DNA from 3 places in the Spartinivicinus poritis genome. Region 2 is predicted to be linked to each of the others. Evidence: predicted binding sites of a transcription regulator. Region 2 holds the regulator's gene; each other region holds the start of a gene.

Region 1 (10,016 bases), on a different contig from region 2:
AATTGAGTTTATTACCGCTTTTCGCAAAAAAAAGTTACCACTTTAGTACTATAAGATTAATAAATAGACAGCACTAAAGTAGTTTCTAAAAGGAAAGAGTATTAGATGAGATAAGCTGTGCTTAATCATCTCAGCACAGCTCTCCTATTACATTCACGAAGATTTTTTAGCTCAAAATGAAAGCTAGCCCTCATCAGGCATTAGGTCAGGCTTCAGCCGCTTAGCCATTTCATCCGTTGCTCGAATAAGCGCATCAGAAATACTGGGCTCGGCTGCAGAATGCCCTGCATCTCGTACAATATGCAATTCAGCTGCAGGCCACTTCACTTGCAGGGTAAAAGCATTTTCCAGTGGGCACACCATGTCATAACGACCATGGACGATAATCCCAGGTATATCTCTAATAACTTCCATAGTGTCTAAAATTTGGTTTGGCTCTAAAAAGCCCTTATTTTTGAAGTAATGACAAGCAACTGCGGCCAATGCTCTAGCTTTATGTGGGTCAATAAACGCATCCAATACTGCTTGATTAGGTCTTAATGTAGCACAGTGCCCTTCCCACAACGCCCAGGCTTTAGCAGCTCCCATTCTAGCCAGCTCATCATTACCAGTTAGCCTTTTGTAATAAGCATTAATAACATCATTAGAATCAGCTTCTGGAATCCAGCAAGTAAAATCCCGCCAATAATCAGGAAAAATCTGATTTGCCCCTTCTTGATAAAACCAACTAATATCCTGCTCCCGACAGAGAAAGACACCTCGCAGAATCATCGCCAACACTTGTCGTGGATACTGCTCAGCATATAACAAAGCCAGGGTCGCTCCCCAGGAGCCACCAAACAGTACCCACTGATCAACATTGAGAAACTGCCTGATTGCTTCAATGTCCGCAATTAAATCTTGTGTTGTATTGTTTTCTATACAAGCATGGGGAGTTGAACGACCAGCACCACGCTGATCAAATAAAATAATCCGATAAATTTCAGGATTAAAATAACGACGACTAAATTTATCACATGCTGCACCAGGCCCACCATGAAGATACAAGACAGGTATACCATTTGGGTTACCGCTCTCTTCCAAATAAAGCTGGTGTGGCTCATCAACTTCTAAAGTGTGTCGCGCATAAGGTTTTATTGCAGGATAAAGGGTATACATATTTTGTCCTTCAGTTAGACCTGCTATGTTAATTTACTATCTGTGTTAGGCCTTTTATGAGTAAAGCTAATTTTAAACATTACACTAAGTTCATGCTAAAGTTGATATTCCTCCTAAGTTTTTTTCTCCTACTCTCTGGCTGTGCAGAAACACCTGCTGAATCAGCAATTGCTGAGCAAATAGAAAAAATACAAACAGCTATAGAGAATAAGAATAGTCAAAAAGTACTAGAAACACTTAGTGAAAGCTTTAATTCTAATCAAGGAATGGATCGCAAAGGTGTAAAACGCCTTTTATTAGGTTATTTTTTGCGTCATAAAAATATAAAAATTTATATTACTAACAATAACATTTCATATAACACTGCTTATCCTAATGTAGCAACCTCAGAGTCTGCAGTGACTGTCACTGGCGCAGAAAGCATTCTGCCTAATCAATCAGGCATTTACAAAGTCAAAACAGAGTGGGTTAAAGAGGATGGGGAATGGTTGGTGAGTAGTGTGAAATGGGAGTGAGATGCTTGAGATGGAATAACGCACAATCAACATCCCCCTTTGAAAAAGGGGGATTGAGGGGGATTTCATGAAGCCTAGCCAAAGATCTTAAACAGCCAGCTGGTTATTATGTTCAAACTAAAATCCCCCCTAGCCCCCCCTTTTTCAAAGGGGGGAAACAAGGCTACTTAGCTCTGGAAGCTCGCTTACGCTCGTGCTCTTTGAGGAATTTCTTTCTTAGACGAATGTGATTAGGTGTTACTTCAACCAGCTCATCGTCTTCAATAAACTCTAGTGCCTGCTCTAGCGAGTGCTTAACTGGCGGAGTCAAGATGATATTTTCATCAGAACCTGATGCCCGAACGTTAGTTAACTGTTTGCCTTTAGTTGGGTTTACAACCAAGTCATTGTCACGGTTATGAAGCCCAATAATCATTCCCTCGTAAACTTCCACATTAGGCTCTAGGAACAGACGTCCACGATCTTGCAGGTTAAACAGTGAATAGCCCAGTACCTTACCGTTAACCATTGAAACCAACACGCCATTTTGACGCTTGGCTACTTCACCAGCTTTAACAGGACCAAAGTGATCAAAAATATGGGTTAAAATACCACTACCTGAAGTGATGGTTAAAAACTGCGAACGGAAGCCAATCAAACCTCTGGCAGGCATGATGAACTCTAATCGAGTGCGGCCTTTACCATCAGGCACCATATTCGTAAGCTCGGCTTTACGGTTACCCATTTCTTCCATAATGGCGCCTTGATGCTCATCTTCCACATCTACCATTACTTGCTCATAGGGCTCACACATTTCACCATCAATTTCTTTAGTGATAACTTCTGGTCGAGAAACTCCAAGCTCAAAGCCTTCACGGCGCATGGTTTCAATCAACACTGACAAGTGCAATTCACCACGACCAGAAACAACAAATTTATCTGCTGTATCACCTTGCTCAACCCGTAGCGCAACGTTATGGATCAATTCACGATCTAAACGCTCTTTAATATTACGGCTAGTGACATATTTACCATCTTGGCCAGCAAATGGTGAGTCATTGACCTGGAAAGTCATGCTAACAGTAGGCTCATCTACAGTCAGTGCTGGTAAGGCTTCTGGTTTTTCTGGGTTACACAAAGTATCGGAAATATTTAAGCCGTCGATGCCTGTGATACACACAATATCACCCGCTTCAGCTTTTTCGATATCAACCCGCTCAAGGCCTAAATACCCCATCACCTTCAATATCCGGCCAGAACGTTGATTACCTTCACGGTCAACAACTGCTACAGGCGTATTTGGCTCTAGCTGCCCACGAGTAACTCGGCCTACCCCAATAACACCTAGGTAGCTGCTGTAGTCCAGCGCTGAAATCTGCATTTGGAAAGGGCCATCAACATCTACGGTAGGTACAGGCACTTTATCAACAATCATTTCAAACAAAGGCGTCATGTCATCTTGTAATGACTCTGGGTCATCACCAGCGATACCATTTAGTGCAGAGCAATAAATAATGGGGAAGTCCAGTTGCTCTTCAGTAGCCCCTAAGCGATCGAATAAGTCAAATACCTCATCAATGACCCAGTCAGGTCTGGCGCCAGGGCGGTCAATTTTATTGACGACTACGATTGGCTTTAACCCTTGCTCAAATGCTTTTTGGGTAACAAAACGTGTTTGTGGCATTGGACCATCAACAGCATCAACCAGTAGCAATACGGAATCAACCATCGATAGCACCCGCTCAACCTCACCGCCAAAGTCGGCATGTCCTGGGGTATCCACAATATTAATGCGGTAATCTTGCCAAGTAATTGCGGTATTTTTTGCCAGAATGGTAATACCACGCTCACGCTCTTGGTCATTGGAATCCATGATCCGCTCAGTCCCGATATCACGGCGTTCCAAGGTTCCAGACTGCTGCAACAGCTTGTCTACCAAAGTAGTTTTGCCATGGTCTACGTGAGCAATAATGGCAATATTTCTTAACTTCTCAATCACAGAGGGTGCCTCTACAGTAAAACAACTACAATCTGAAGTGGCCTAAGAGCAGCACCCTAGAAACAAGTATGTTAGTAGGGGCATTCCTATAGTAAATGCCAGAATTAGCAAGTTGTCTTACCAATTCAACGTCTTCAGCTAGAAAATCCAGAAAATTTTGGTGCGGTAGTTTACCACCGTTCTACTAAGAAAGTTCACTAGGGACGATAAACTTTGATGTTTTCGTAACCCTCGTCTTTTAAATGCATGGCATGTAAGCGGCTCATTACGCCTTTATCGCAATAAAGCATATATTGCTGATTAGCATCGAGCTCCTTAAATGCAGTATTTAGTTGATAGAAAGGAATGGTTTTTACTTCATTGTTATCCATTTTTAACGGGCTTAGCTCTTCCTCGGTGGGATGGCGGATATCAAGAATCACACTATTAGGCAGCGGAATACTCAGCACCTCGACCTCAGCCGCTTTTAAGTCATCCTGAATAATATCGTTGATTAACACTTCCCGGCGATCAGCCACCGCCTGATCTAATACCGCGAAATTAAAATTCGATTCAACATCCTCAACCTTATGCCGCCTTGCCCGAGTAGTAGGGTTAACCGATATTACGCCACAATATTCAGGAATATTTTTCGCGAAATCTTCTGTGCCAATGGCTCTAGCAGTGTTGATAATATCCTGCTTATCCATGGTAATTAGAGGGCGAATAACCAGGTTTTCAGTTACCTCATCAATGACTGATAAATTTGCTAGGGTTTGACTAGAAACCTGTGCTATCGCTTCACCGGTTACCAGTGCCTCTACCTCTAGACCTTCAGCTACTTGGCTGGCAGCTCGTAGCATCATTCGCTTCAGCACCACTCCCATGTAGGATTTATCAATGTTCTGTAGAATTTCAGCAACAACATGCTCAAAAGGTACGGTGACAAACTTTACCCGATGAGAAGAGCCAAACTTATTCCACAGGTAATAGGCAACTTCCTTAACCCCAATTTCATGGGCATGACCACCTAAATTGAAAAAGCAGTAATGGGTGAGCAACCCCCGTTTCATGGTTAAAAAGCTAGAAACCGTTGAATCAAACCCACCAGAGATAAGCGATAACACACCATCCTGGGTACCGAGAGGAAAGCCACCCAGCCCAGGTAATACACTCTTCACCACATAGAAACGCTTATTTTTAATTTCCAGCTTAACGGTAATTTCAGGATCTTTTAATTTAATAGAAGTATTTGCAACCCTTTGGTGCAATCCGCCGCCAATATATCTTTCAGCATCAGTCGAAGTGAACTCATGGTGACCAGAACGCTTACAACGCACACAGAAAGAATGGCCAGCCAAAGAATCCCCAAAAATGGTAGCCACTTTATCGAGCATATCGTCGAGATCAACCAGAGGGTAATCCACCACTTCCAATACTTGGCAAATACCAGGGGTATGGGTAAGTTTTTCTGCTATTTGCTGGGTAACAGCTTTATCATCCTGTTGCGTGACAACCTCAATTTTATCCCAGCTCCCTACCACCTCAATTTCAGGATCGATGGGCTTTAACGTCCAACGAATATTACGCCGTAACTGTTTAACAAAGCGTTGACGAACCGGCTTACTTTTAATGGTGATTTCAGGAAATAATTTAACAATGAATTTCATGGAAGGGATTTCATCTGATTGCAACTAACATGTAGCAAACTATTATACAAAAACCAGCTATCATGATCACTAAACCAAAGCAGTCCCACCAGTCGTTAGTATAAGTTGCTATCAAAAAGCGCCTGAGTAGTGCATTTATATTTTAATGCACCAGCTTAGTGCGTTGCTGTTCTATTGTTTTGAGCTTCTACATTGCACTCACCCTGATTTTTCTGGTTTAACCCAAAATTAGCGTGATGGCATGACTATTGCTGCTGGTCGCGATGAAGCTGCGGTGAAATAGTCGTTGAGAAATTTTTTTTGGTGCATTCATCTCAACCGGAGTGGCCAACAGTTTATTAATCATAAGTGGTGATTCAAGCAGCTACTGCTGAGCCAATGTTGTTTCTCAAGCTTGATTGATCAATATCAGTAAGTCTTTGAAGCAATAAGTTCTTAATAATTAATAACAAAACTTTATAGCTTGGACTCATCCAAACACAACCAGTTAAACCGAAACCGGCTTATAGACCTCTGGAGAAAACAGCATGTCAGCGAATACTCTGAAGTTAATTGAAGAAAGTGATGTAAAGTGGGTAGATCTACGCTTTACCGACACTAAGGGAAAAGAGCAGCACGTTTCTATCCCAACCAGTGAAATTGATGCAGATTTTTTTGAGGTGGGCAAAATGTTTGATGGCTCATCAATTGCCGGTTGGAAAGGCATTAATGAGTCTGACATGATGCTGATGCCTGATGACTCCACTTCAGTTATCGACCCTTTTACTGATGAAAACACCCTAATTTTACGCTGCGACATTATTGAACCAGCTACCATGCAAGGCTATGAGAGAGACCCTCGCTCTGTTGCTAAGCGTGCTGAAGATTACTTGAAATCAACTGGTATTGGCGATACTGCTTTCTTTGGCCCAGAGCCTGAGTTTTTTGTGTTTGATGATGTGAAATGGAAAGCAGACATTTCAGGCTGCTCTTATGAAGTTAACTCAGAGGAAGCACACTGGGCCTCTTCTGAAGCCTTTGAAGGGGGCAATATTGGCCACCGTCCAAGAGTAAAAGGGGGCTACTTCCCTGTACCTCCAGTAGACTCACTCCACGACCTACGTGCAGCTATGTGCGCCTCAATGGAAGCCATGAACTTGCCTGTTGAAGTTCATCATCATGAAGTAGGAACAGCTGGGCAATGTGAGATCGGAACTCGCTTTAATACCCTGGTGAAAAAAGCTGATGAAACCCAAATTTTGAAATATTGCGTGCACAATGTTGCTCATCACTACGGTAAAACCGCTACTTTCATGCCTAAGCCGTTAGTAGGGGATAACGGTAACGGCATGCATGTACACCAGTCTATTTCTAAAAATGGTGAAAACATTTTCTCCGGTGATGGTTATGCTGGGCTTTCTGAAACAGCACTGTACTACATAGGTGGTATCATTAAGCATGCTAGAGCATTAAACGCCTTTACCAATGCCTCCACAAACTCCTTTAAGCGGCTTATTCCAGGCTTCGAAGCCCCCGTAATGCTGGCTTATTCTGCGCGTAACCGCTCAGCTTCTATTCGGATTCCTTATGTAAATAGCCCTAAAGCTCGCCGGATTGAAGTACGCTTCCCAGATCCAACCGCTAACCCTTATCTGTCTTTTGCTGCAATGCTAATGGCTGGCCTGGATGGTATTAAAAACAAAATCCACCCTGGTGATGCTGCAGATAAAGACTTATACGATCTGCCACCCGAAGAAGCTGCTGAGATCCCAACTGTGGCGACCAGCCTAGAAGAAGCATTGGATGCATTAGATCAAGATCGCGACTTCCTGAAAGAAGGTGGCGTATTCAGTGATGATATGATTGATGGCTACATTGAGCTTAAGCGTGAAGAGTGTGAGCGAGTCAATCAAACCACTCACCCCGTTGAGTTTGACCTGTACTACAGTGTGTAGCTAACTGTAGCACTGAGCGTAATCAACACGCCATCATAAAGCCCTCAATTGAGGGCTTTGCTACACAAGCGTTACTCTCTTCTGCCTTCTGCAAAAAACAACCAAAGCTTTCTCAGGTGTTCCTTACTTAACGAAAATTTCATTGCAGTTCAAAAACTGAAATGATGTCCACTTTATTAATTTTGCATGTCTAAGATTAAGGGTTTAGAGTTTTAATTAGTGCTGCACCCTTAAATTAAGTAGCACTCATTCCTTTCTAAATCAGACAGGAACACCCTCTTATGTTTAAACCAGCTTCACTATTATTGTGGGTATTAACAGCCGCACTACCTTGGGCTGCCAGCCACGCAGAAATTTATAAAACAGTAGATAACGAAGGTAATGTTAATTTTACCGATGCTCCTGGGGATAAGCCTGCAGAGCAGGTAAAACTCAAGCCCAGCACCATTATTTCTCCCCCAACCATTGTGCCACCCGACCCTCAAGGACCTAGCAAAGAAGACACTTTTAGCTACAGTTCCCTTACTATTAAAAAGCCTGTAAACGGTGACACCATTGCTTTAAATGGCGATGTCACTGTGCTTGCAGTAATCAGTCCTAGGTTAAGGCCAGCGGATAGATTACAGTTAGTCGTCGATGGTAAAGCTCATGGCAATAAACAAAAAGGGTTAAGGTTTAAGGTCAAAAATCTAGAGCGAGGCCCACATACTCTTGGCGTTCAAGCACTTAACTCAAAAGGTAAAGTACTAAATACTGCTAGTGTTACGGTTTACTCACGCAACCCATCAGGTATTAAAAATACTGCCCCTTCATCTAGTTCTCCATCACTGGCTCCACAAGCACCAATGGCTCCACAAGCACCTACAGCCCCAAGAGCTCCAAACGCTCCAACTGTACCAACAGGAAGCTAATTACCACCTAACCCACTAACAACTTAGTTTGTGGGTTAATACAGAAATTTTCCTAATAGTCAGTCATTCAAAGCAATAATAAGCTAAAAATAATAATGGACTTACGAGCGCTTCTCTCCTACAGAATGGACTCTTACTGTTATGTTAAAAACAATTGCTTTGCTATTTGCTCTAGTGGCTTTGCTTCCCTTTAGCCTTATTCAAGCCGAGATTTATAAAACAGTGGATGAAAAGGGAAATATTATTTTTACTGACGAGCCTGGGGATAATCCCGCAGAGCCTGTAAAACTAAACCCTAGCAGTATCATCTCACCGCCCCCTGTTATACCAATTAACAATCAGCCTTCCGAAACAGAAGGCCAACATGGCTATAACTTTTTTACAATTAAACAGCCACTAGAAGGAGAAACCATTCGGAATGCAGGCAACTTTAAAGTCAGCACTGAAATTTCTCCCAAACTAAAAGCAGGGGATAGCTTACAGCTTTATTTAAATGGAAAACCTTATGGCAAGAAACAAAAAGGAACGAGCTTTAACCTTGCTAATATCGATAGGGGAACCCACGATCTATCAGTAAAAGTGCTGAATGAAGAAGGTAAAGTACTTAACAGTGCCAATGTCAAAGTGCACCTTAAGCAAACAAGTAAGTTACTACCCAAACCAAAACCTACACCAGTACCACCTTCACCCTGAATTAGAATGTTGTAAAAGAAGGAGAATTAGAACTATGGCGCAATCCAACTTCCCCCTTTACAAAAAGGGGGATTGAGGGGGATTTCATGAAAGTCGGCTCAAAGCACGTCAAATAACCTGCTCGCTTTTTACATTCAAATTAAATCCCCCCTAGCCCCCCTTTTTCAAAGGGGGGAAGCACCTATCGATAGGGAGAAGGACTTGGTTTGAAAGCACTTTTGCATCCACCTCATATCAAATGCAAGCTCTCTACTATAATTTCTGTGCTAATAGAACTTTTTCTAATAGAAGGTATTCTGAATCAATAACGACTAAAAATAATAATATACTCTTCGCGAGTGAGTTTTATTTATGGAATCCTTTTTATGCTGAAGCCAACATCATTGCTATGGGCGCTAATTGCTATCCTACCCTGGGCAGCGAGCTACGCCGAAATCTATAAAACTATCGATAAAGATGGCAAAGTGGTTTTTACCGACAACCCTGAAGGCAAACCGGCTGAGGAGGTTGAGCTAAAAAAAGGCAATACTATTTCTTTACCCCCCGCCAAGATATCTCCATCAAGCAAATCATCTGACATTAACAGCAAAAGCTTCAGCTACCGCGAGTTCAACATTAAAAAGCCAACCCAGGATGCCACCATCAGAGGCTCAGGTAACTTCTCTGTGTTAGCGGCCATTTCGCCTAATCTCAGGCCTGGTGATAGTGTCCAGCTGTATATTGATGGCAAACCCTATGGAAGCAAACAAAAAGGCCTGTTGTTTAACTTGAATAACGTTGACCGTGGCACCCATAGCATTGTGGTAAAAGTACTCAACTCCGATGGCCGCGTATTAAACAGCGCTAGTGTCACTGTGCATGTTCACCGATCCAGTGCCCTACTAGATCGCAACAAGACTAAGCAGGCCAAAGGGGGAGATGCCTCCCCCAGCCTGCTTAGCAGGCTCAAGGCACTATTGTTTTAACCGTTGTTTTAGCAGGGGCATACCCTACATGCATTAATGCCCAACTTTTTCACTTCCTCTTGCATTACCCTTTCCTTTTAGTGCACCATCACAGTGCAACTTCTTATACAAGCTGTACCTCTACAACAGCAAACAGCCACAAACAACCAGGAATAGTTGACGTTTTATAGAAGAGCCTACAAGCCTATGCATTCCTTCAACAATACTGTTTAG
Region 2 (10,016 bases):
TCAGGCCTTAGTTGAGCACCAATTAATCTGAGCAACGTGGTTTTTCCTGTACCACTAGGCCCCATAATGCCCGTTACTTTACCACGAGGAATATCAATATTGATGTCATCAAAAATAACCCGATCTCCACGACGATAGCTAAGCCCTTTGATTTCCACAAAGTTATTATCATGAGCCGTCATCAGGTGACCACCTTATCCATCAACAACACGTTTATCAGCACCAGTCGTTTATTAAGTATGCGTCTTGCGAGGTATGGTAACACTACTTTAGTAAACTTAGTAAAAGTTAAATTACGCTCACACCATAACCTGAACAGTAATTATACAGCCGCTGCGGAGAATAGCATGATCTAGAAGAGGGTCGAATAGGTATCTTTCCTATTTATTAAACAGCAAGCAGATTTTTTATTTTTATACGCGGAAAGAAATACTACAAAAAGCTGGCTTAAGTAGCCAGCCTATAAAACACACCTCAATTTTGCTTGTTTTTTAATCAGATCAAGTTTGCGCATATTATTCATTTAACATGCGATTCAATTTTCTGTTACTTATTTTTTCCAGCTCCACTTTTGATAGTCGCTTTTGTATTTTTTCCATACCCCCGTCCAGTCGCCATAATAGCGTCCGAAATGTGTCAAATAAAAGTTAGGGTATGCTAAGTTATTGATTCGACCACCATCTAATTGCCAGCGTTGATTCAGCTGCTCTGCTTTACACTCTCCCAGCTCAGCGGTATTCACACCTTTTTTCCAATTTCGCATTATCAAACATTTATTTGGCGCATGCTTAGGATGAACCAGGCCTTTACTATCAATACTCCATAGCTGACTAGTAGCTCCAGTACAGTCTCCTGAACTGGCCCGGATTCCTGTTTTACCACTATCGGATAGAATACCTAAACAAGTCCCTTTTCCTGTTGATAGTTGCTTATACTTACCATCATCTGGATTGGGGTTTGGATCTGGCTTAGGTGGCTGAGGGTTACCATTACCTGCATGCTTAGCCATTTCCACCACAAATGCAGTAGCTAGCTTTGAGAACTTCAATGCATGGTTCGCATTGCCTCCCATTTGATCCAAAGTATCTCGCTCAGTATGGATACTTCTATTACTTTGATTAAACTTAGCCTCAAAGGGCATTGATGCAGGAAAGCCATTATTATGCCATGACGCATGATCTGAACAACCATAGCCACAGCGAGTATAGCCAACCTTTAATTGAGGCAAGTACTTTTTCGATAACTCCGCAATAAACTTATTTTGCCTGTCATTGGTGTAATCTGAAACTAAATTGAAATCATCTTGAGAGCCATTGTAGTTAGTCATATCTAACTGTAATACACCAACAACTTTAGCCCCTTGATTTTTATGTTGACGCGCTATTTCAGAAGAGCCTCTCAGCCCTACTTCCTCAGCAGCATACCCCATAAATTTAATGGTCTTTTTCGGTTTAAAGTTACTCTCTACTAAAACCCGAATCACTTCCGTAATTGTGGCAATACCCGAGGCATTATCATCTGCTCCTGGCGCTTTTAGACTAATATTCCGACCATTAATCGAATCCAAATGACCACCGATCACAACAATTTCATCGGGTGTTTCAGAGCCCTGCCAGGTCATCACCACTGAAGGTTGTTGCCAATCATTATGATCAACTGTTTTTACCGATACCCCAGTTTTATCACCTGCTAGCTTTTGCCAATAGTCTTTAATCCAATTAGCTGCTTCTACCCCAGTTTTGCTTTTATAATAACGATCATGGTAACGCGACAATTGCTGTATAGTTTCACGAATACTGCTTTCTTTGGTTTGACCAATCAGCTTCCTTACCATGTCATCTTCACTGATCTGATAGTTGATAGCAGCAATTGATGCTGGTGGGTTAAATGCATTAGCAACACCAGAGATAGCCGCCTCAGCAGTCTCATGCTGAATAAAACCACCACAACGTTTTTGCTTCATATGCAAATACAAGCTTAATGCAGTAACTTTTTTAGGGTGAATAGCAACAATATGTACTTTACCCTGACTAATATTTGCCAGCCGGTCAATTAAACCTTGCTCTGTTTCATAACCAGTAAATAAGCTTGGCATTCCTTCCTTTACTAACTGATATGCTTCATCATCTACTGTAATCCAAGCAGGTGGCTGCTCACCAGCAAACCCTAGACCACTTAAAGCACCGACTAATGCAATTGCGCTAATATTTTTTATCAGCATGGGGAGTAACCTCGTATTTTCACCGCTACCAAAAAACTAAAGCGATAACAGTGCTTCGCCTTTATGCTAAGAAATAAATTTTTGGGCAATCACCAAATAATTAAAAACAACTTCAAAACCACCTATTCAAGCGTTAAAATAATTTAATTAACACTCATCAATTAAGTAGTCATCACCCCAGTTAACAAAGACCGTAAAATAAAATACCCAGCTATTTCTTAACACCAGATCGCATTTTTCATTTTGACCGTTTAAGCACTCCTATTTGCTTTCAAGGCTGCGGGATAAGTCGAGGGAATATCCTATCCAATTCATACAATAACTGATGAATAAAGAAAACTTTTTAGTTATTTTATAATAATTAATATTCCTAAATTAAATGTGCTGACCAAGCTACATATTAACAGCTAATACAGTGGTTAATATTGAGACAATATTCATGACATCCAGCAAAATATAGCTAACTTATCGCCCTTCCCATGAAATCACCTCGCCGCGAAATAGAGAAGCGGCTTTCCCTCAATACAAATCTAAACGATCGTTATCTCAAAGCATATATCTCAACTCAAGTAGCACAGCTCTCGGTCGATATTTGTTATTATTAGCTGTAGACTTGTGCTCTTAGCTGCTAGCTTGCTCTAACTGTTTATCAGTCGAATATTTTACCTTGCTCAATTACGACAAATACCAAATAATTTGCATCTCAAAGCAACTACGTCATTGGAACTATGTCACACGAAATTGATTTTGCTCAGTCCGCTATTCGCACCATTGAAAGTGAGCGGGAGGCTATTGATAAACTGATTCCCCGCATAGATGGCGCTTTCACCCAAGCCTGCCAAATAATGTTGAACTGTAAAGGCCGTGTAGTTGTAGTAGGCATGGGCAAGTCTGGCCATATCGGCAACAAGATTGCTGCAACGCTTGCCAGCACAGGAACTCCCGCTTTTTTTGTTCACCCTGGTGAGGCCAGTCATGGTGATATGGGCATGATTACCGATAACGATGTGGTGTTAGCTTTATCTAACTCAGGCAATACTGCTGAGCTGGTGATGTTAATTCCCCTCTTAAAGCGGCTAGGCACCCCCTTGATCAGTATGACAGGCAATGAGAAGTCAGCATTAGCGCAAGCAGCTGATGTCAACCTAAACACCTATGTAGAAAAAGAAGCCTGCCCACTAGACCTAGCACCTACCTCAAGCACGACAGTTAGCCTAGTACTAGGTGACGCTTTGGCAATTGCTCTGCTAGAGGCTAGAGGGTTTACAGCTGAAGACTTTGCCTTTTCGCATCCTGGTGGCAGTCTGGGTCGGAAGCTGCTACTTAAAGTTGCAGATATTATGCATACTGGACAGCAACTCCCTATCGTTAGCTTATCAACGCCTTTAAAAGAAGCCTTAATTGTCATTTCCCAAAAAGGCCTAGGGATGACAGCAATTGCTGACTCAGAAAACCAATTATTAGGCGTTTTTACTGATGGTGATTTGCGCCGAGTTCTAGATCAAGAGCTCAACCTCCATACAACCCCAATCAACCAGGTGATGACAACTCAGTGTAAGACCGTAAGTGCCGACATATTAGCAGCAGAAGCCTTAAACATTATGGAAGATCATAAAATCACCAGTTTGGTCGTCATTAGTCAACACAGTCAAATTGAAGGCGTTATCCATTTACACGACATTATCAAAGCAGGCGTTGTATGAACCTTGACCCACAATTAATAGTCAAAGCACAAGCGATTAAACTTCTTGGGCTTGATGTAGATGGGGTAATGACTGATGGCCGGCTGTACTTTACGGCTGATGGTCAGGAATTTAAAACCTTTAACATTTTGGATGGCCATGGCATTAAGATGCTCCAGTCAACGGGCGTAAAAGTTGCTATTATAACAGGCCGAGAAACAACCGTTGTAGCAAAGCGTGCAAAAGACTTGGGTATTGAACTGTTATTACAAGGCAGAGAAGACAAACAAGTCGCTTTAAACGAAATTCGTCAACAGCTTAAGTTAGATTGGCAAGAGATAGCCTATGTAGGTGATGACCTGCCTGACTTACCAGCCATTCAGCAAGTAGGCTTGGGCCTAACTGTTCCCAATGGCTATTGGCTGGTTAAAAAGCATGCTGATGGCGTGACTCAAACACCAGGGGGAGCTGGCGCAGTAAGGGAGGTTTGTGACTTCATTATGAGCGCACAAAATACCTTACAACCAGCTCTAACTCCTTATATACAGGCAAGCGAATGAATCGAAGCAGTATTATCAGCTTAATTGTTATTTTAGTAATTGCTTACTGCGGCTATCTTATGCTTGGCACAACCTCAACACCAGTGCCCAGCTCAAGTGAGCCTCTAGCAAATAACCTTGAGCAGGCACCAGACTACTACTTGATAAACCCTCGTGTTACTCAGTTTACTTTAGAGGGGAATAAAGACTATTTGCTCGTTGCAGACAAAATCAGTCATTACCCACATAATGACGTATCTTTATTAGCAAAGCCTAATATTGATTTGTACAAGGCAACTAGTGACGACCAATGGAAAACCACTGCTAAACACGGGCGCTTATTACCTGGTGGCGATATCCTTGAGTTATCTGACCAGGTAAGAGTCAAAGAGCTTAAGTCCAATGGTGAACTTGGCACTTTACTCAAAACCGACTTTTTAACTCTTTATGCCGAGGAAGAAGTCGCCGATACTCAACATCCAGTTGTGATAACATCACCCAACGGCTCTATTACCCAAGGAGTTGGCATGCGCGCATTTTTAGCAAAAGATAGAATTCAACTGTTTTCTAATGTCAGGGGACACTATGAAGTTAATCAGTAATTTGATTGTAGGGATTATTGCTATCTCAGCTGCCGGGCTTAGTCTGTTAAGCTGGGCACTTCCCAATGACAAAGATAAGCCCATCAATATTAAAGCCAAAAGTGCTGATATTGATGATAAGTCTGGTGTATACATTTACACTGGCAACGTCATTATCACCCAAGGCACTATTCAAATAAGAGGTGATAAAGTCACTCTTTATTCAGACAGCAATGGGATTAACAAAATTGTTGCTGTAGGCCGCCCTGCACACTATCGTGAAAAACCAGCAGAAAACAAAGAGCTTATCAAAGCCTATGGTCGTACTATCAAGTACTACGCTACCAATGAAAAAGTAGAAGTAATCACTAACGCTAAGCTATTCCAAGAAGGCAATACCTTTACTGGCAGCCAAATAGACTACTTTGCGAAAACCCAGAAAGTGAATGCAAAAGGCGGTAAAACCAATGAAGGCCGCGTTGAAATGGTACTGCAACCCCGTAGCAAAAAGAAATAATAGTCGTATATGAGTATATTGAAAGCCGAGCACCTTGCCAAAAGTTATAAAGGCCGTGCTGTTGTAAAAGATGTTTCCTTGAAAATTAAAAGTGGTCAGGTAGTTGGTCTGCTAGGCCCCAATGGCGCAGGAAAAACCACTTGTTTCTATATGATTGTTGGTCTAGTCCAGTCAGATCATGGCAGTGTCTGGATTGACGAACAAGATATTACTCACTTCCCCATGCATGGACGAGCCCAGGCAGGCATTGGCTACTTACCACAGGAAGCCTCTGTTTTTCGTAAATTAACTGTCACTGAAAACATATTAGCTATTTTAGAAACCCGTAAAGAGCTAAATCGGAAGCAGCGCCAAGAAAAACTTAACTCACTACTTGAAGAGTTCAATATCACCCATATAAAAGACAATAAGGGTATGAGTTTATCTGGAGGAGAGCGTCGCCGGGTAGAAATTGCCAGAGCCTTAGCAACTGAGCCATCCTTCATCCTACTTGATGAGCCTTTTGCCGGGGTTGACCCAATTTCTGTAAAAGACATTAAAGATATTGTCTGGCACTTGAAAGACCGCGGTATAGGCGTACTGATTACTGACCACCATGTTCGAGAAACACTTGATATTTGCGAGAATGCATACATAGTTAGTGAGGGACATATTATTGCAGAGGGTAACGCCGAAGCGATAATGACCAACCAGCAAGTAAAAGAGGTTTACCTCGGACACGACTTTAAAATATAAGACAACTGGCAAGGATACTCATATAATTTTTAGTAGCTCAGCTAAAAAGCCAGTAAGAGCACAAGAAACAACAACAGTAATACTGTAAACAATTGAAATAAACACACAATTGACATTAATAATAGGTGCAATGGAAACATTCAGTGGCTTGTTCAGCAGCAACTCAGGTAACCGCCTTTGAATGCACTTCCATTGTTGTTGACTTTGCCAAATCAAAACAGGCACGATTGCACTATAAGGTAATTGTTTAGCAATGAAGCCATCCCTGGTTTTGAAAATTGGCCAGCAGCTGACGATGACGCCTCAGCTGCAACAAGCCATAAAACTACTCCAACTATCCACACTGGATTTACAGCAAGAAGTTCAGCAAGCGCTTGAATCCAATCCAATGCTTGAGCTGACCGATGAGTCTGACAACAACTCATCAACAAACAGTGATAGTAATGACAATGACCCTCAGCAGCTCAACAGTGCTGGCCTGAATGGATCAGATTCCTCCAAAAGTCAAGATAACAGCACATCTGAAAGCAGCAGCCATGATGGCACTGAGGAAACCAGCTGGTCAGAAGAAATTCCCAATGACCTCCCAGTTGATAGCGCCTGGGATGATATCTATCAAACCTCTTCAGCCCCTATTAGCTCAGCTTCAGGAGATGATGATGAGTATGACTTTAGTAATCGTAATGGCACAACAGAGTCCTTACACAGTCATTTAGAATGGCAGCTTAACTTAACCCCAATGTCAGATAATGATCGCTTGGTAGCAATTGCTATCATTGATGCGATCAATGATGATGGCTATCTCAGTTGCAGCACTGAAGAGATTTGGGAAGGCCTGGACCCAGAGTTGGAAATATCCCAAGAGGAAGTGGAAATAGTCTTAAGACGCCTCCAACACTTTGACCCTGTTGGTGTGGCAGCAAGAGGCTTACAGGAATGCTTACAAATTCAGCTGTCTCACTTACCTGAAGACACCCCTTTTCTTGATAACGCTAGATTGATTGTAGCCAAACACTTAGGTTTACTGGGTCATCATGACTACAACCAGCTTATGCGTCGTACTAAACTTAAAGAAGAAGAACTAGCCGAAAGCATCAAGTTGATTCAAGCCCTTAATCCAAAGCCTGGCGCTGACATCCAGCCATCTGAAACAGAATATGTAATTCCTGATGTATTTGTCAGAAAGCATAATGATCGCTGGTTGGTAGAGCTTAATGCGGAGGCCACGCCTAAACTACGTATAAATAATAATTACGCATCATTGGTTAAGCGAGCTGATAGCAGCTCAGACAACACTTATCTGAAAAACCATTTGCAAGAAGCCCGTTGGTTTTTAAAAAGCTTACAAAGTCGTAATGAAACACTAATGAAAGTAGCAACTCGCATAGTTGAACATCAGCGTGGTTTTTTAGAGTATGGCGAAGAGGCAATGAAGCCATTAGTCCTGCACGATATCGCCGAAGCAGTGGGTATGCACGAATCTACTATATCTCGAGTAACTACCCAAAAATACATGCATACGCCAAGAGGCATCTTTGAGCTGAAGTATTTCTTCTCAAGCCATGTCAGCACCTCATCAGGCGGAGAATGCTCATCTACGGCTATCCGAGCTATCATTAAAAAGTTAGTATCAGTAGAGAACCCTAAAAAACCATTAAGTGACAGCAAAATTGCCAGCTTACTGGAAGAACAAGGTATCAAGGTGGCAAGACGAACGATTGCCAAATATCGTGAATCCCTATCCATCCCACCGTCTAACGAACGAAAGCGGTTGGTATGAAGTGGATGCATGTGTAGAGGTATCAAACAGATTAGCGCTCAACCATGCGTTATATTGACTAGCAACAAGCAATACCAAATCTGCTGGCATTACACTCAGTAATGAAGCAGTTGACAATCAGCCTTACAATTAAGTGAAGCTGGTTAACAACCATTAAGTCCTATTAGGAGGTCGTTGCATGCAAGTTAACATCAGTGGTCATCATGTAGAAGTGACTGATGCGTTGCGCCAATATGTCATCAAAAAGCTCGATCGCATTGAAAACCATTACGATAGCATTACTAACGTGCAAATCACCCTAAGTGTCGAAAAACTGCGCCAAAAAGCAGAAGCGAATTTGCATGTAAGAGGTGCTGATATTGCCGCCACAGCAGAATCTGAAGATATGTATGCAGCAATTGACTTACTTAGTGATAAACTAGGCCGGCAACTCAGCAAGCATAAAGAGAAAACCCTGGATCGACTCCAGGGAGCCAGTATTCGTTAAAGTAGTTTACTTATTTAAAAAGCATGAAAATCGAACAATTCCTTCTCCCGCAATGCACCCTTACCGGGGTGCAAGGGGGGAGTAAAAAACGTGTTTTACAGCTTATTGCCAACCTATTAGCCGAGTATTCCAGTGATATTGATGCTAACGAGCTGTTTGATAACTTAATCAACCGTGAGCGATTAGGGAGCACAGGCTTTGGGAATGGGATTGCCATTCCCCATTGTCGCCTTGAAAGCTGCCACAAGCCATTTGCCTGCCTGCTAAAACTGGAAGAAGGCATCGACTTTGACGCAATAGACGGACACCCTGTGGATGTTATTTTTGCCCTGGTCGTTCCTGCCGAAGCCACTAATGAGCACCTCGCCATCCTACAAGAGCTAGCCACTCGATTTGAAAACTCAAGCTACCGCAATAACTTGCGCCAAGCAGACACTAATCCAGACTTATTTGATGTAGCAATCCAAAGCGTTCCTACTGCATAAATTTACCATCGCTTGTCTCTATTCATTTGCAGTGAGCGTTCTTATGATATTCGCTTGAAGCACTCTTCTGGCGACTATTATTTAATTAACTGCCGTATATCATTTAAACTCTGTTATAGTAAGAATTTACAAAACACTCTGCGTATTTATGAAGTTAATAATAATTAGTGGCCGCTCAGGCTCAGGCAAAAGTACAGGCTTACATGTACTTGAAGACCAAGGCTATTATTGCATTGATAATATGCCTGCTGGCTTACTCCCTGCCTTTGTTGAAGAAATGGAAAAAGAGCCTCTCTATGATAAGGCTGCTATTAGTATTGACGCTCGAAATATCTCTCAGGATTTAAGGCGCTTCCCATCTATCATGAATGCGCTTAGAGAACAAAAAATCGAAGCCGAAATTATTTACCTTGATGCAGAGCATGCCACTTTACTCAAGCGCTTCAGTGAAACCCGACGCAAACACCCATTATCCAGCCAGCAATGCTCATTAGATGAGGCGATCAAAAAAGAAAAAGAAGTGCTAGAGCCCATTGCTCGACTGGCTGACTTGACCATTGATACCAGCCAGCTTTCACTTCATGAACTAAGGGACACCATAAGCAAGCGCGTTGCTCGCAAGCAACATAGCAGCATGGCACTACTATTTCAGTCATTTGGCTTTAAAAAAGGAATCCCCATTGATGCAGACTATGTGTTTGATGTACGCTGTTTGCCAAACCCCTACTGGGTCACCCATTTACGGCAATATTCAGGGCTAGACGAGCCTGTAAAAGAGTTTTTAGGCTCCCAACAACAAGTGTTGGATATGTTTGATGACATTAAACGCTTCGTAGAACGTTGGCTGCCGTGCTTTGAAGCAAATAATAGAAGTTATATTACTATTGCTCTTGGGTGTACGGGTGGTCACCATCGTTCAGTCTATATCAGTGAGAAACTCGCTACTTACTTTTGTGAAAAGTGGCCAAATGTTCAAGTACGTCATCGAG
Region 3 (10,016 bases), on a different contig from region 2:
AAATCATTAAACTGGTTTAACTTGTATGTAGCAAATCATTTCCATACACAGGGTGGGGCGCTCAATGCTGATCAATGGTATAGGTGGCTTTTCTCAATTGCCGATACAACTACCGGTAGTGAGTCGTGCACCTGATCAAGCCAATACGAATAACGGCTTAGTCAATGATGAGCTAAATCGAAGCCCTTCAACTTTCACTGCCAATCCAACGTCTAACCATACCACTACTGAAATAGCCCCTACTCAGGTGGTACCTGCAAATCGTGAAGCAATAGCTACCCAGCTTCAACCAACAGCCAATCAGCAAAATCAGGTCGTAATACCCAGTGCTAACGCTCAGCTTGCAGCCGATAGGCCCAACAATACTATTGCTATTACTGAACAACAACAGCAATTATTGCAACGATTTCAGCAGTCATCGCTACCAGTTGATAATACATCCCGATTGATTGATGAAAGAGTGTAAATAGCTGAAGTGAACGGAGCTGGTATTTCTTTAGGTCGAAACTGATTAGCTTGAGCAATTAAATAGGCACAAATAGTTAACAAAAGCGACAATTACCTTCTATGCTTCACTATTAAGAAAGGTTTCAGTCTCTTTAGATTATTTTAGTTTTAAACAAAGGCTCTGTTATGTTTGGATCTAATAAATATAAGCAGCAGTGTTTTACTTTGGAGCAAGAAAATCAACAGCTAAGGGATAAAGTTGCTGAACTGGAAAAAAACGTTTACGAGGCTGAGCATGGCAGAGATGACTTAGTGAGGGAAGCAAAAGGCGGCGCAGAAAACCTGAAGCAGTTAATCAACACCTTTTTTTATGGTGAGCAAATGATTCAAAATATCAGGGAAGCATTGGCTAGTGCTGCGCACCAATTGTTGAGCGAAAAAGGGAATTTAATGGAGGCGGATAACCTGTTTGTTAATACAGGTAATTTGCTTGATGCATTAAGAACGCGTGTCAGTGGTATTAGTGATGTAGCGACTGATAGCGCAGATAGTGTCCAAAACTTAGAAAAAGTGGCCTCACAAATTACGCAATTTGTAGGGGTAATCCGTGATATTTCCGAGCAAACCAACTTATTAGCACTTAATGCTGCAATTGAAGCTGCGCGTGCAGGCGAAACCGGTAGAGGGTTTGCTGTGGTGGCAGATGAAGTCCGTAACTTAGCTCAAAAAGCAGGGGAAGCCAGTGATGAAATTTCCACATTGGTGGACACTGTAGTGCAAGGTACCCAAGTGAGCACGGCGCAAATACAAAAAATGGTGGAAGCGACAACGGCAGTTAATCAAGAAACAGAGGATATTGGTAATACGGTTAATGAAGTATTAAATATGTCACGGCAGATGCAAGGTATTATTGAAGAGTCAGCGAATACTAGTTTTATCCAAACGGTTAAGCTTGACCATGTTGCATGGAAGGTAACGATCTATCGCCATTTAATTCATCAATTGCCCGTTCAGGAAGGTGCCATTGTTAACCATGAGAATTGTCGGCTAGGGGAGTGGTATTATCATGGTGATGGTAAAAACTATCAGAATTTAATGGCCTATCGGCATTTAGAAGAGCCTCATAAACTGGTCCATACGAGTGGTATTCAGGCAATTGAAGCACAGTTAGCTGGCAACCATGAGGAAGTATTAAAGCACTTGGAAACAATGGAGTCTGCCAGTGTTAAGGTAGTAGATTGCTTAAGTGACTTAGAATCTGCTATCAGTTCATCTGATAGCAATCATGGATTTCACCATTAAATATTTGTAGCACAAATAAGTAAGCCTTATTTGAAAGATAACCATTTTTGACGTGTTGGTGTTAATGCCCCTCGTTTCGCTGGGCTACATGGATATTTTCAGTAGTCTGGTGAAAGAGTTAGCTAATCGGAATATTGTTTTAACCCCCAATTATAAAATTCCCTTTGTATAAAATAGCAATAAGGGCATTACTAAAAAATGCACACTCTTTGGGGCTTTCTGTGTTTTTATATAGAGTGGCCCTATTCAAAGTACTTACTTACTTGCTTGCGCAAAAAATCACTATTCTGGATGATGCCCATAAACCCAAAAAGTGTGGCACCGGATTGCCGCACGGCATTAGCGGAATAATCACTAAATCCTTGTAATTATTGTATTTTTTATTTGGCATAGGCATTGCTCTGGAATTGCTGAATGGCAATGACTAGCGCAGAGCTAACAGGTGGTAATTTCGAAAATGGCTATTGGTTTTGATCAAGCATTAGGGGTTCACCCGCAAGCACTATTGTTAAGAGGAAAGCGTGCTGAGCTATTGGCGGACAATTTGGCCAATAGTGATACGCCTGGTTTTAAAGCACGTGATATCGATTTTAAGCAAGTACTAAATCGGGTGAATGAGCAACAAACTGGCAAGAAGTTGCCGTTGCAGCAAACTCATCAAGACCATTTAGCTGGCTTATCGCAGAAACAGGATGTGGACTTGTTATATCGCATTCCAATTCAGCCTGCCATTGATGGTAATACAGTTGATACCCAACAGGAGTATGCCATTTATGCCCGGAATGCAATGGATTATCAAAGTAGCTTTGAGTTCTTAAATAGCAAGTTTAAAGGTTTAATCAAGGTGATTAAGGGGCAATAGCAATGGCTTTAGTCAATGTGTTTAATATTTCTGGGTCAGGTATGTCAGCCCAATCGGTTCGGCTTAATACAGTGGCTAGCAATATTGCTAATGCAGAAGCAGCAAGCAGTAGCATTGATCAAACCTATCGGGCTCGGTACCCCGTATTTACTGCTATCAGCCCACAGCAACAGCACCTTTCTTTTAATCAGTTATTGCATGAACCGCAACAGCAGTCTGAAAAAGGGGTTATGGTAAAAGCCATTGTTGAAAGTAAGGCACCTTTAGAAAGGCGTTATGAACCTGATCATCCAATGGCAAATGATGAAGGATATGTTTTTTACCCAAATATTAATGTGGTAGAGCAAATGACCGATATGATTTCAGCCTCTCGTTCATTTCAAACGAATGTGGAAATTATGAATACGGCAAAAACAATGCTACAGAAGGTGCTGACATTAGGGCAGTAAGGGTAGCATTGTATTTTTGTTGATTGAAGGTTCTGTGAGGTGTTCCAATGAGCACGCCGATAACAAATAATAGTAACACTAATGCGACTAATGCAGTCATTGAAAAATACCAACTGCAACAGCCGAAACAGAATAATACCAATACGGAGTTAGGTAAGAATCAGTTTTTAGAATTGATGATTACCCAAATGAAGCATCAGGACCCACTGAACCCACAAAAAAATGAAGAGTTTGTTGCTCAGCTGGCTCAATTCAGTTCAGTTGAAGGAATAACAAACCTGAATCAAACAGTTGAGTCAATGGCGAGTGCCTTTAATTCCAGTCAGGCATTGCAGGCTTCAGCATTAGTGGGACGAAAAGTATTGGTACCCACTTCTTATACTGAACTGGAGGCGGGAGGCAAGGTGGTAGGGATGGTTGATATACCGCAGCCGATTAATAATTTATTCGTTGAAATATACAGCAGTAGTAGTAATCAACCTATAAAACAAATGAATTTAGGTAAGCAGCCGGCAGGTGAGTTAGATATTAGTTGGGATGGAAAAGACAATAATAATCAAACCCAACCTGCAGGAAAATACCAATTTAAAGCTTATACCCTGATTGATGGGAAGCAAGTGCCATTAAATACCTTGTTAGGAGCCAATGTAAATAGTGTTACCTTGGGTGGCTTGAATAATGTGTTATTAAATGTTGAGGGAGTACAAGGAGAAGTGAGACTCAATGAAGTGAAACGGATTCAATAATAATTATTAGAGGTGCCCTTAATTTCATTTATTAGGTAAAAACCAGCTTCATGAATATACCCACTATATACGGTATATCAATGTAGTACAGCAAGTGTAGTATCTATTTCAGGGAAGTCTCTCATTTGAGATCATACCTGTAGCAGTCAGTTATGCTGAGAGGATAGTCGTATGGGATTTAATACTGGCTTAAGCGGTTTAAAAGCAGCCACTATCGATTTGGATGCAATAGGCAATAACATAGCGAATGGGAGTACAATAGGCTTTAAAAACTCAAGGGCTGAGTTTCATGATTTATTTTCGCGGTCATTTGGTGGTAGTGCTAGTCAAGCGGGTAATGGTGTTATTGTACAAGCGGTTGCACAGCAATTTAACCAAGGTAATCTTAAGCCGACTGAGCGTAACTTAGACTTATCAATCAATGGAACTGGGTTTTTTATTACGCGGGCATCTGATGGCGTTAATTACACACGACAGGGCATTTTTGGTGTTAATAGAGATGGGCAGATCGTCACCAATGCAGGTGACTTTTTACAAGGGTTTATTGCTGATGCAACCGGGGCTATTGTGCCTGGTGTATTGTCAGATTTGCAAGTCGGTGAACAATTTCAAGATCCACGGTTAACCAGTAATGTTGACATCAGTTTTAATGTTGATTCAAGAGAAACCGTATTAGCCACTCGAGGCACTACTTCACAAGCCAATGCCGTGATTATTGCCAATGCCCAGACTGGCATTAATAACGGTTATACGGCAGGTAGTTTTCTTTTACAAAATGTCTCGCAGACACCAGCAACTACACTGGCAACCTTAGCTGTGCCGAGTGTAGCGAATTTATCGGCTGGAGCGATTGCCGCTGAGATAGCACAGTTAGGTGCTAATAATGGTATAATCAGTGCCAGCGCTAATGCTAGAGCTAAGGTGGATGTGACCACTTTGCCGTTAGGGGGAGCTGCTGTAGCAGGGTCATCCATTAGTATCAATGGTCAGGCAGTGAGCTTAACCACTGTGAATAATGTGAATGAGCTGGCAACGGCCATTTCTAATTTAACGGGGATAAGTGCAGCGATTGATGCCGCAGCCCCCAATGAAATTCGAATATTTAATAATACCGGGGATGATATCAGGGTTGCCATAAACAATACTGGGGTAGGAGCGGGAATTCCAGTTCAAGGAGCCACAACTACCAGTTTTACTAATGCAGGCGCGGCGGTGAATGTTACCGATGGCAATACGGTGACGGTTGGGGGTGAACTTTCGTTTCAATTAGAGGAAAATGTTCAAATAGCAGCACCCACATTACCTGCGACGATCTCAAACATCTTTAATTTGCCACTGACTTATACGCCTTTTGTTGAAAACGATTTTAACCCTAATGACCAGTCAACCTATAATCACGCGACTCAAGTACAAATATTCGACAGTTTAGGTAATCCTCATAACATGACTTCCTATTTTGTGAAAGAACCGGATATGGCATCAACGCCTAATGTCAGTGACTGGAGTATGTATATATTGATTGATGGTCAAGATGTGGGTGACCCTATTGTGCCAGGAGGCGCTGCCACACGATCAAGGTTTTCGGTGCAATTTGATCGAGAAGGAAATTTAGTCACAACCAATCCTATCGTCATTACTAACTGGGTTCCTCTTGATACGAATGGTGACCCTATTAATGCACTACAGCCTGTTAATATTTCAGCGGGTGGTGATGTATTGCCATTACCTGAACCACCCACCAGCTCTAATTTTGTTATTGATATTGCAAACTCAACACAATTTGGGAGCCCATTTGCGGTTGATAGTTTAACCCAAAATGGTTTTGGAGTAGGGCGTTTGACGGATTTAGATGTTAGTCAGGAAGGTATTTTATTTGCCCGTTATACCAATGGACAAAATTCAGTTTTAGGCCAGTTAGCTATGGCTAATTTTGTTAATCCGCAGGGGTTAACACCGATAGGAAAAACTGCCTGGATAGAGTCAATAGATTCTGGAGAACCTGTGGTGGGTGCACCAGGAACAGGGGTGTTAGGCTCAGTGGAGTCTGGTTCTTTAGAAGAGTCGAATGTGGATGTGGCTGAGGAGTTAGTGAATTTAATTATTGCCCAACGTAATTATCAGGCTAATGCAAAAACCATTCAAACGGAAGATACGATTACCCAAACAATAATTAACTTAAGATAATGATATACCCTTCGTGAAGGGCATCAATTCTTACTTTTTAATTGTAATGATATAAAAAACCAGCTTTAAAGGTGTTCTACCTAAAGCTGGTTTTTTTTTTGCAGAGATATTCCTGATTTGATTAATTATTGGTATTAACTCTTATGGATAAAGCATTATATATAGCCATGACAGGGGCTATGCAGAATATGCAGGCGCAAGCAATTCGAGCCAATAATTTGGCAAATGTGAATACTACTGGGTTTAAGGCTGATTTTGAGCAAGCCCGGTCGATGCCAGTATTTGGAGAGTTTTATCCCAGCCGTGCCTATGCATTAACCGAAAATCCGGCTACCAATTATAATCCTGGTTGGCTTCAAGAGACGGGTAATGATTTCGATGTAGCCATCAAAGGTGATGGCTGGATTGCTGTAATAGGCCCTGATGGCACAGAGCGTTATACTCGGGTAGGCAATTTATCTATTGGGCCTAATGGACAGCTTTATACCGGCAATAATTTGCAGGTACTTGGCGATGGAGCGCCTATTGTTGTTCCAGAGTTTGACAAACTTGAAATTGGTCTTGATGGCACAATCAGCATTCGTCCACGGGGCCAAGGGCCACAGGAATTAGCACAAATTGATCGAATTCGATTGGTCAATCCTCCACTAGAACAACTGGAAAAAGATGAAAATGGTTTATTTAAATTAAAAGAAGACGGTGCAGCTGCCGTACTGCCTGATGCTAATGTCAGATTAGTGGCTGGTTTTTTAGAAGGAAGTAATGTGAGTGCTGTAGAAGAAATGATCCACTTATTATCATTAGCTCGTCAGTATGAAGTCCATGTAAAAATGATGAGCCGGGCTGATGAAAATGCACAGGCAATGGCGCGCATATTGCAAATTGGTTAGCAAAAGTTAGGAAATAGGATGTTAGGAGCACTGCTATGCACCCTTCTCTTTGGATTAGCAAGACCGGCATGCATGCCCAAGATAAACAACTATCAGTGGTCGCTAATAATTTGGCGAATGTGGCGACGGTAGGTTTTAAAAGAGATAGAGCAGAGTTTGAAGACTTATTTTATCAGATCCAGCGGCAACCGGGTGCACAGTCAACTCAAGATAATCAAATTCCCTCTGGCTTACAAATAGGTACTGGTGTAAGGGTGGTGAGCACCCAAAAAGTATTTTCAACTACGGGCTTTCAAACGACGGAACAGCCGCTTGATGTAGCAATCAATGGTCGTGGTTTTTTTCAAATATTATTACCGGATGGCACCATTGCTTATTCTCGAAATGGACAATTTCATTTAAATTCAGATGGTGATGTGGTAAATGGAAATGGCTTACCACTAGAGCCTGGTATCACCGTACCCAGAGATGCCACTAATTTTACGGTGGGTGAAGATGGAACAGTCACTATTCAAACGCCAGGTAATGTTCAACCACAACAATTGGGGCAAATTACGCTAGTGGATTTTGTTAACCCTGGTGGCTTGCAGGCAATGGGAAGTAATTTATTTTTAGCGACTGGCGCCAGTGGTGATCCAGTTGAAGGCACGCCGGGACAGGACGGTTTAGGGTTTCTTAAACAATATACATTGGAAAGCTCTAATGTCAGTGTGGTGGAGGAAATGGTCAATATGATTACCACCCAACGCGCTTATGAAATGAACTCAAAAGTCATTGCAACAGCAGATCAAATGTTGCAGTTTGTTAATCAAAATGTTTGATCAGGATTAAGCGATAGTCATAAAACTTGTAGCAGCTGCTTAGGGAGTCGTAATAATGAAATCCAGAAATTTATTAATTATTGCTATGGCTGCATCAATATTCGTTTTACCTGGTTGTATTTCATTACCTGCAGAGCCTAATGATCCAGCATATGCCCCAGTTTATCCTGCCACGCCGAAACCAGCTGAATTAAATAATGGCGCTATTTACCAGGCCGGTTTTGAAATTACGTTATACGAAGATCGTAAAGCCCATCGGGTGGGCGATATTATAACGATTCAATTAAATGAGTCGACTCGGGCAAAAAAAGAAGCAGATACTGAACTGAGCAAAAATACTGATGCGACTGTAGCAAACCCCACTGTATTAGGGAAAACTGCAAAAGGTTTATTTGGGAACGATTTAAGTCTGGCAACAACGTTATCGGCTGATCGAGAGTTTGAAGCAGAAACTGAATCAGAACAAAGCAATAGTTTAAGTGGCAATATTACGGTAACGGTGGCAGAAGTATTACCAAATGGTTTATTAAAAGTGCGAGGAGAAAAATGGCTGACGTTAAACCGTGGTGACGAATATATTCGGATTACCGGAATGGTCAGACCAGATGATATAGGCCCAGATAATGTAGTGTCTTCCCAAAAAGTCGCTGATGCACGAATTACATACAGTGGTCGGGGTGAATTAGCCGATTCCAACACCGCCGGTTGGATTACCCGGTTAATTTTAAGTGCATTTTTTCCATTTTAACGAAAATGCTTTTTCTTAAATGCATGACAACACGATTGGAGTTTGTTGTAAAAGGAGGGGGTAAAACTATAGCACAATCCAACTTCCCCCTTTGAAAAAGGGGGGATAGCGTTTTCGACAGTCTGAAAGGGAACTAAAAAAGCCTATTTTGGGCATAAAACAAAATGGTAAGTGTGATTTTGTATCTTAAGTGTATGGGAAAAATTTGCTGTGAATAGACAAGTAGCAATTAATGTAACGAATACAATCACTAAATTGTTAGTAGGCTGGTTATTCGTGATGGGGTCATTAAGTGCCACTGCCGAACGGCTAAAAGACTTAGCCAGTATTGCTGGGGTCAGGTCTAACCAGCTGGTTGGTTATGGGCTTGTCGTTGGTTTAGATGGTACTGGCGATAAAACCAGTCAAACCCAGTTTACTTCACAGTCATTTATGAGCATGTTGCGGGAATTTGGCATTAACTTGCCTCCTGGGATTAATCCTCAATTAAAAAATGTAGCGGCGGTTGCGATTCATACTGATTTACCCCCATTTGCAAAACCAGGGCAAAAAATTGATATTACGGTTTCTTCTATTGGTAATGCTAAAAGCTTACGTGGGGGGAGTTTATTATTGACCCCATTAAAAGGTGCTGATGGGCGAGTGTATGCCATTGCCCAAGGTAATTTAGTCGTCGGTGGATTAGGTGTTGAAGGCGCTGATGGTTCTAAAATAACTATTAATGTACCCAGTGTAGGCCGTATACCTAATGGTGCAACGGTTGAGCGAGCGGTCCCTAGTGGTTTTAATCGCCATAATAAAATTATGCTCAACTTAAACCGTTATGATTTTACCTCAGCCAAAAGAGTGAGTGATCAAATAAACCAGTTGCTTGGACCAAATATCGCTAAAGCCATCGATGGCGGTTCTATCGAAGTTACTGCACCACTCGACCCTTCCCAGCGAGTGACTTATATGTCAGTGTTGGAAAATTTGGAAATTGACCCAGGTGAAGCGCCAGCAAAAGTAGTCATTAATTCCCGTACAGGTACTATTGTTATCGGTAAACATGTCAGAGTGTCACCTGCGGCAGTCACCCACGGCAATTTAGTCGTCACGATTAGTGAAGACGCGGCAGTCAGTCAACCCAATGAACTGGGGGGAGGGGACACCGTAGTGGTACCACAGTCGAATTTAGGTGTTGAGCAGGAAAGTAATAAAATGTTTTTATTTAAACCGGGTGTCACTTTAAATGAAATTGTCCGAGCAGTTAATCAGGTGGGTGCTGCCCCTGGTGATTTAATGGCAATATTAGAGGCACTGAAAGAAGTGGGAGCATTGAAGGCAGATTTGGTCGTCATTTAGTGATAAAAACAGTTCACCTTGAATCAATGTATGTCTGTGTAACTTTGGGAGGATTAGGCTATGGAACATCAGCCTGCAAGTATGTACACCCAATTAAATAGTTTGCAAAACTTAAAAGGGCTTGAGAAAAAAAATCCGACCCAAGCGTTAGAGAAAGTTGCCAAAGAGTTTGAATCGTTATTTACTCATATGTTGTTAAAAAGCATGAGAGCTGCTAACCAGG

The links. Region 2 encodes sigma-54, which starts transcription at its own class of promoters, with help from an activator protein. Its sites were predicted from a motif close to TGGCACNNNNNTTGCTNT; they were not measured.
Region 1: glnA (glutamate--ammonia ligase) is a predicted target of sigma-54. The motif match lies at 5,538-5,555, and genes of this name have one in related genera.
Region 3: flgB (flagellar basal body rod protein FlgB) is a predicted target of sigma-54. The motif match lies at 2,135-2,152, and genes of this name have one in related genera.

What each region holds. Positions count from the first base shown of each region.
Region 1 covers NZ_JAPMOU010000006.1:78,032-88,047, reverse strand. Annotated here, with positions in the region: gene pip (prolyl aminopeptidase) at 184-1,158, opposite strand; gene ORQ98_RS07025 (hypothetical protein) at 1,215-1,673, shown strand; gene typA (translational GTPase TypA) at 1,837-3,651, opposite strand; gene thiI (tRNA uracil 4-sulfurtransferase ThiI) at 3,849-5,300, opposite strand; gene glnA (glutamate--ammonia ligase) at 5,828-7,234, shown strand; gene ORQ98_RS07005 (DUF4124 domain-containing protein) at 7,516-8,145, shown strand; gene ORQ98_RS07000 (DUF4124 domain-containing protein) at 8,287-8,838, shown strand; gene ORQ98_RS06995 (DUF4124 domain-containing protein) at 9,204-9,803, shown strand.
Region 2 covers NZ_JAPMOU010000001.1:326,504-336,519, forward strand. Annotated here, with positions in the region: gene ORQ98_RS01425 (ATP-binding cassette domain-containing protein) at 1-182, opposite strand, end outside; gene ORQ98_RS01430 (M20/M25/M40 family metallo-hydrolase) at 551-2,221, opposite strand; gene ORQ98_RS01435 (KpsF/GutQ family sugar-phosphate isomerase) at 2,950-3,924, shown strand; gene ORQ98_RS01440 (KdsC family phosphatase) at 3,921-4,463, shown strand; gene lptC (LPS export ABC transporter periplasmic protein LptC) at 4,460-5,044, shown strand; gene lptA (lipopolysaccharide transport periplasmic protein LptA) at 5,028-5,540, shown strand; gene lptB (LPS export ABC transporter ATP-binding protein) at 5,550-6,275, shown strand; gene ORQ98_RS01460 (hypothetical protein) at 6,294-6,500, opposite strand; gene ORQ98_RS01465 (RNA polymerase factor sigma-54) at 6,529-8,055, shown strand; gene hpf (ribosome hibernation-promoting factor, HPF/YfiA family) at 8,234-8,542, shown strand; gene ptsN (PTS IIA-like nitrogen regulatory protein PtsN) at 8,566-9,027, shown strand; gene rapZ (RNase adapter RapZ) at 9,176-10,016, shown strand, end outside.
Region 3 covers NZ_JAPMOU010000021.1:34,405-44,420, forward strand. Annotated here, with positions in the region: gene ORQ98_RS16160 (hypothetical protein) at 65-466, shown strand; partial or broken gene ORQ98_RS29620 (methyl-accepting chemotaxis protein) at 1,048-1,362, shown strand; gene ORQ98_RS29625 (CZB domain-containing protein) at 1,345-1,749, shown strand; gene flgB (flagellar basal body rod protein FlgB) at 2,207-2,611, shown strand; gene flgC (flagellar basal body rod protein FlgC) at 2,614-3,060, shown strand; gene ORQ98_RS16180 (flagellar hook assembly protein FlgD) at 3,108-3,806, shown strand; gene ORQ98_RS16185 (flagellar hook-basal body complex protein) at 3,978-5,990, shown strand; gene ORQ98_RS16190 (flagellar basal body rod protein FlgF) at 6,134-6,880, shown strand; gene flgG (flagellar basal-body rod protein FlgG) at 6,916-7,701, shown strand; gene flgH (flagellar basal body L-ring protein FlgH) at 7,757-8,449, shown strand; gene ORQ98_RS16205 (flagellar basal body P-ring protein FlgI) at 8,729-9,793, shown strand; gene flgJ (flagellar assembly peptidoglycan hydrolase FlgJ) at 9,854-10,016, shown strand, end outside.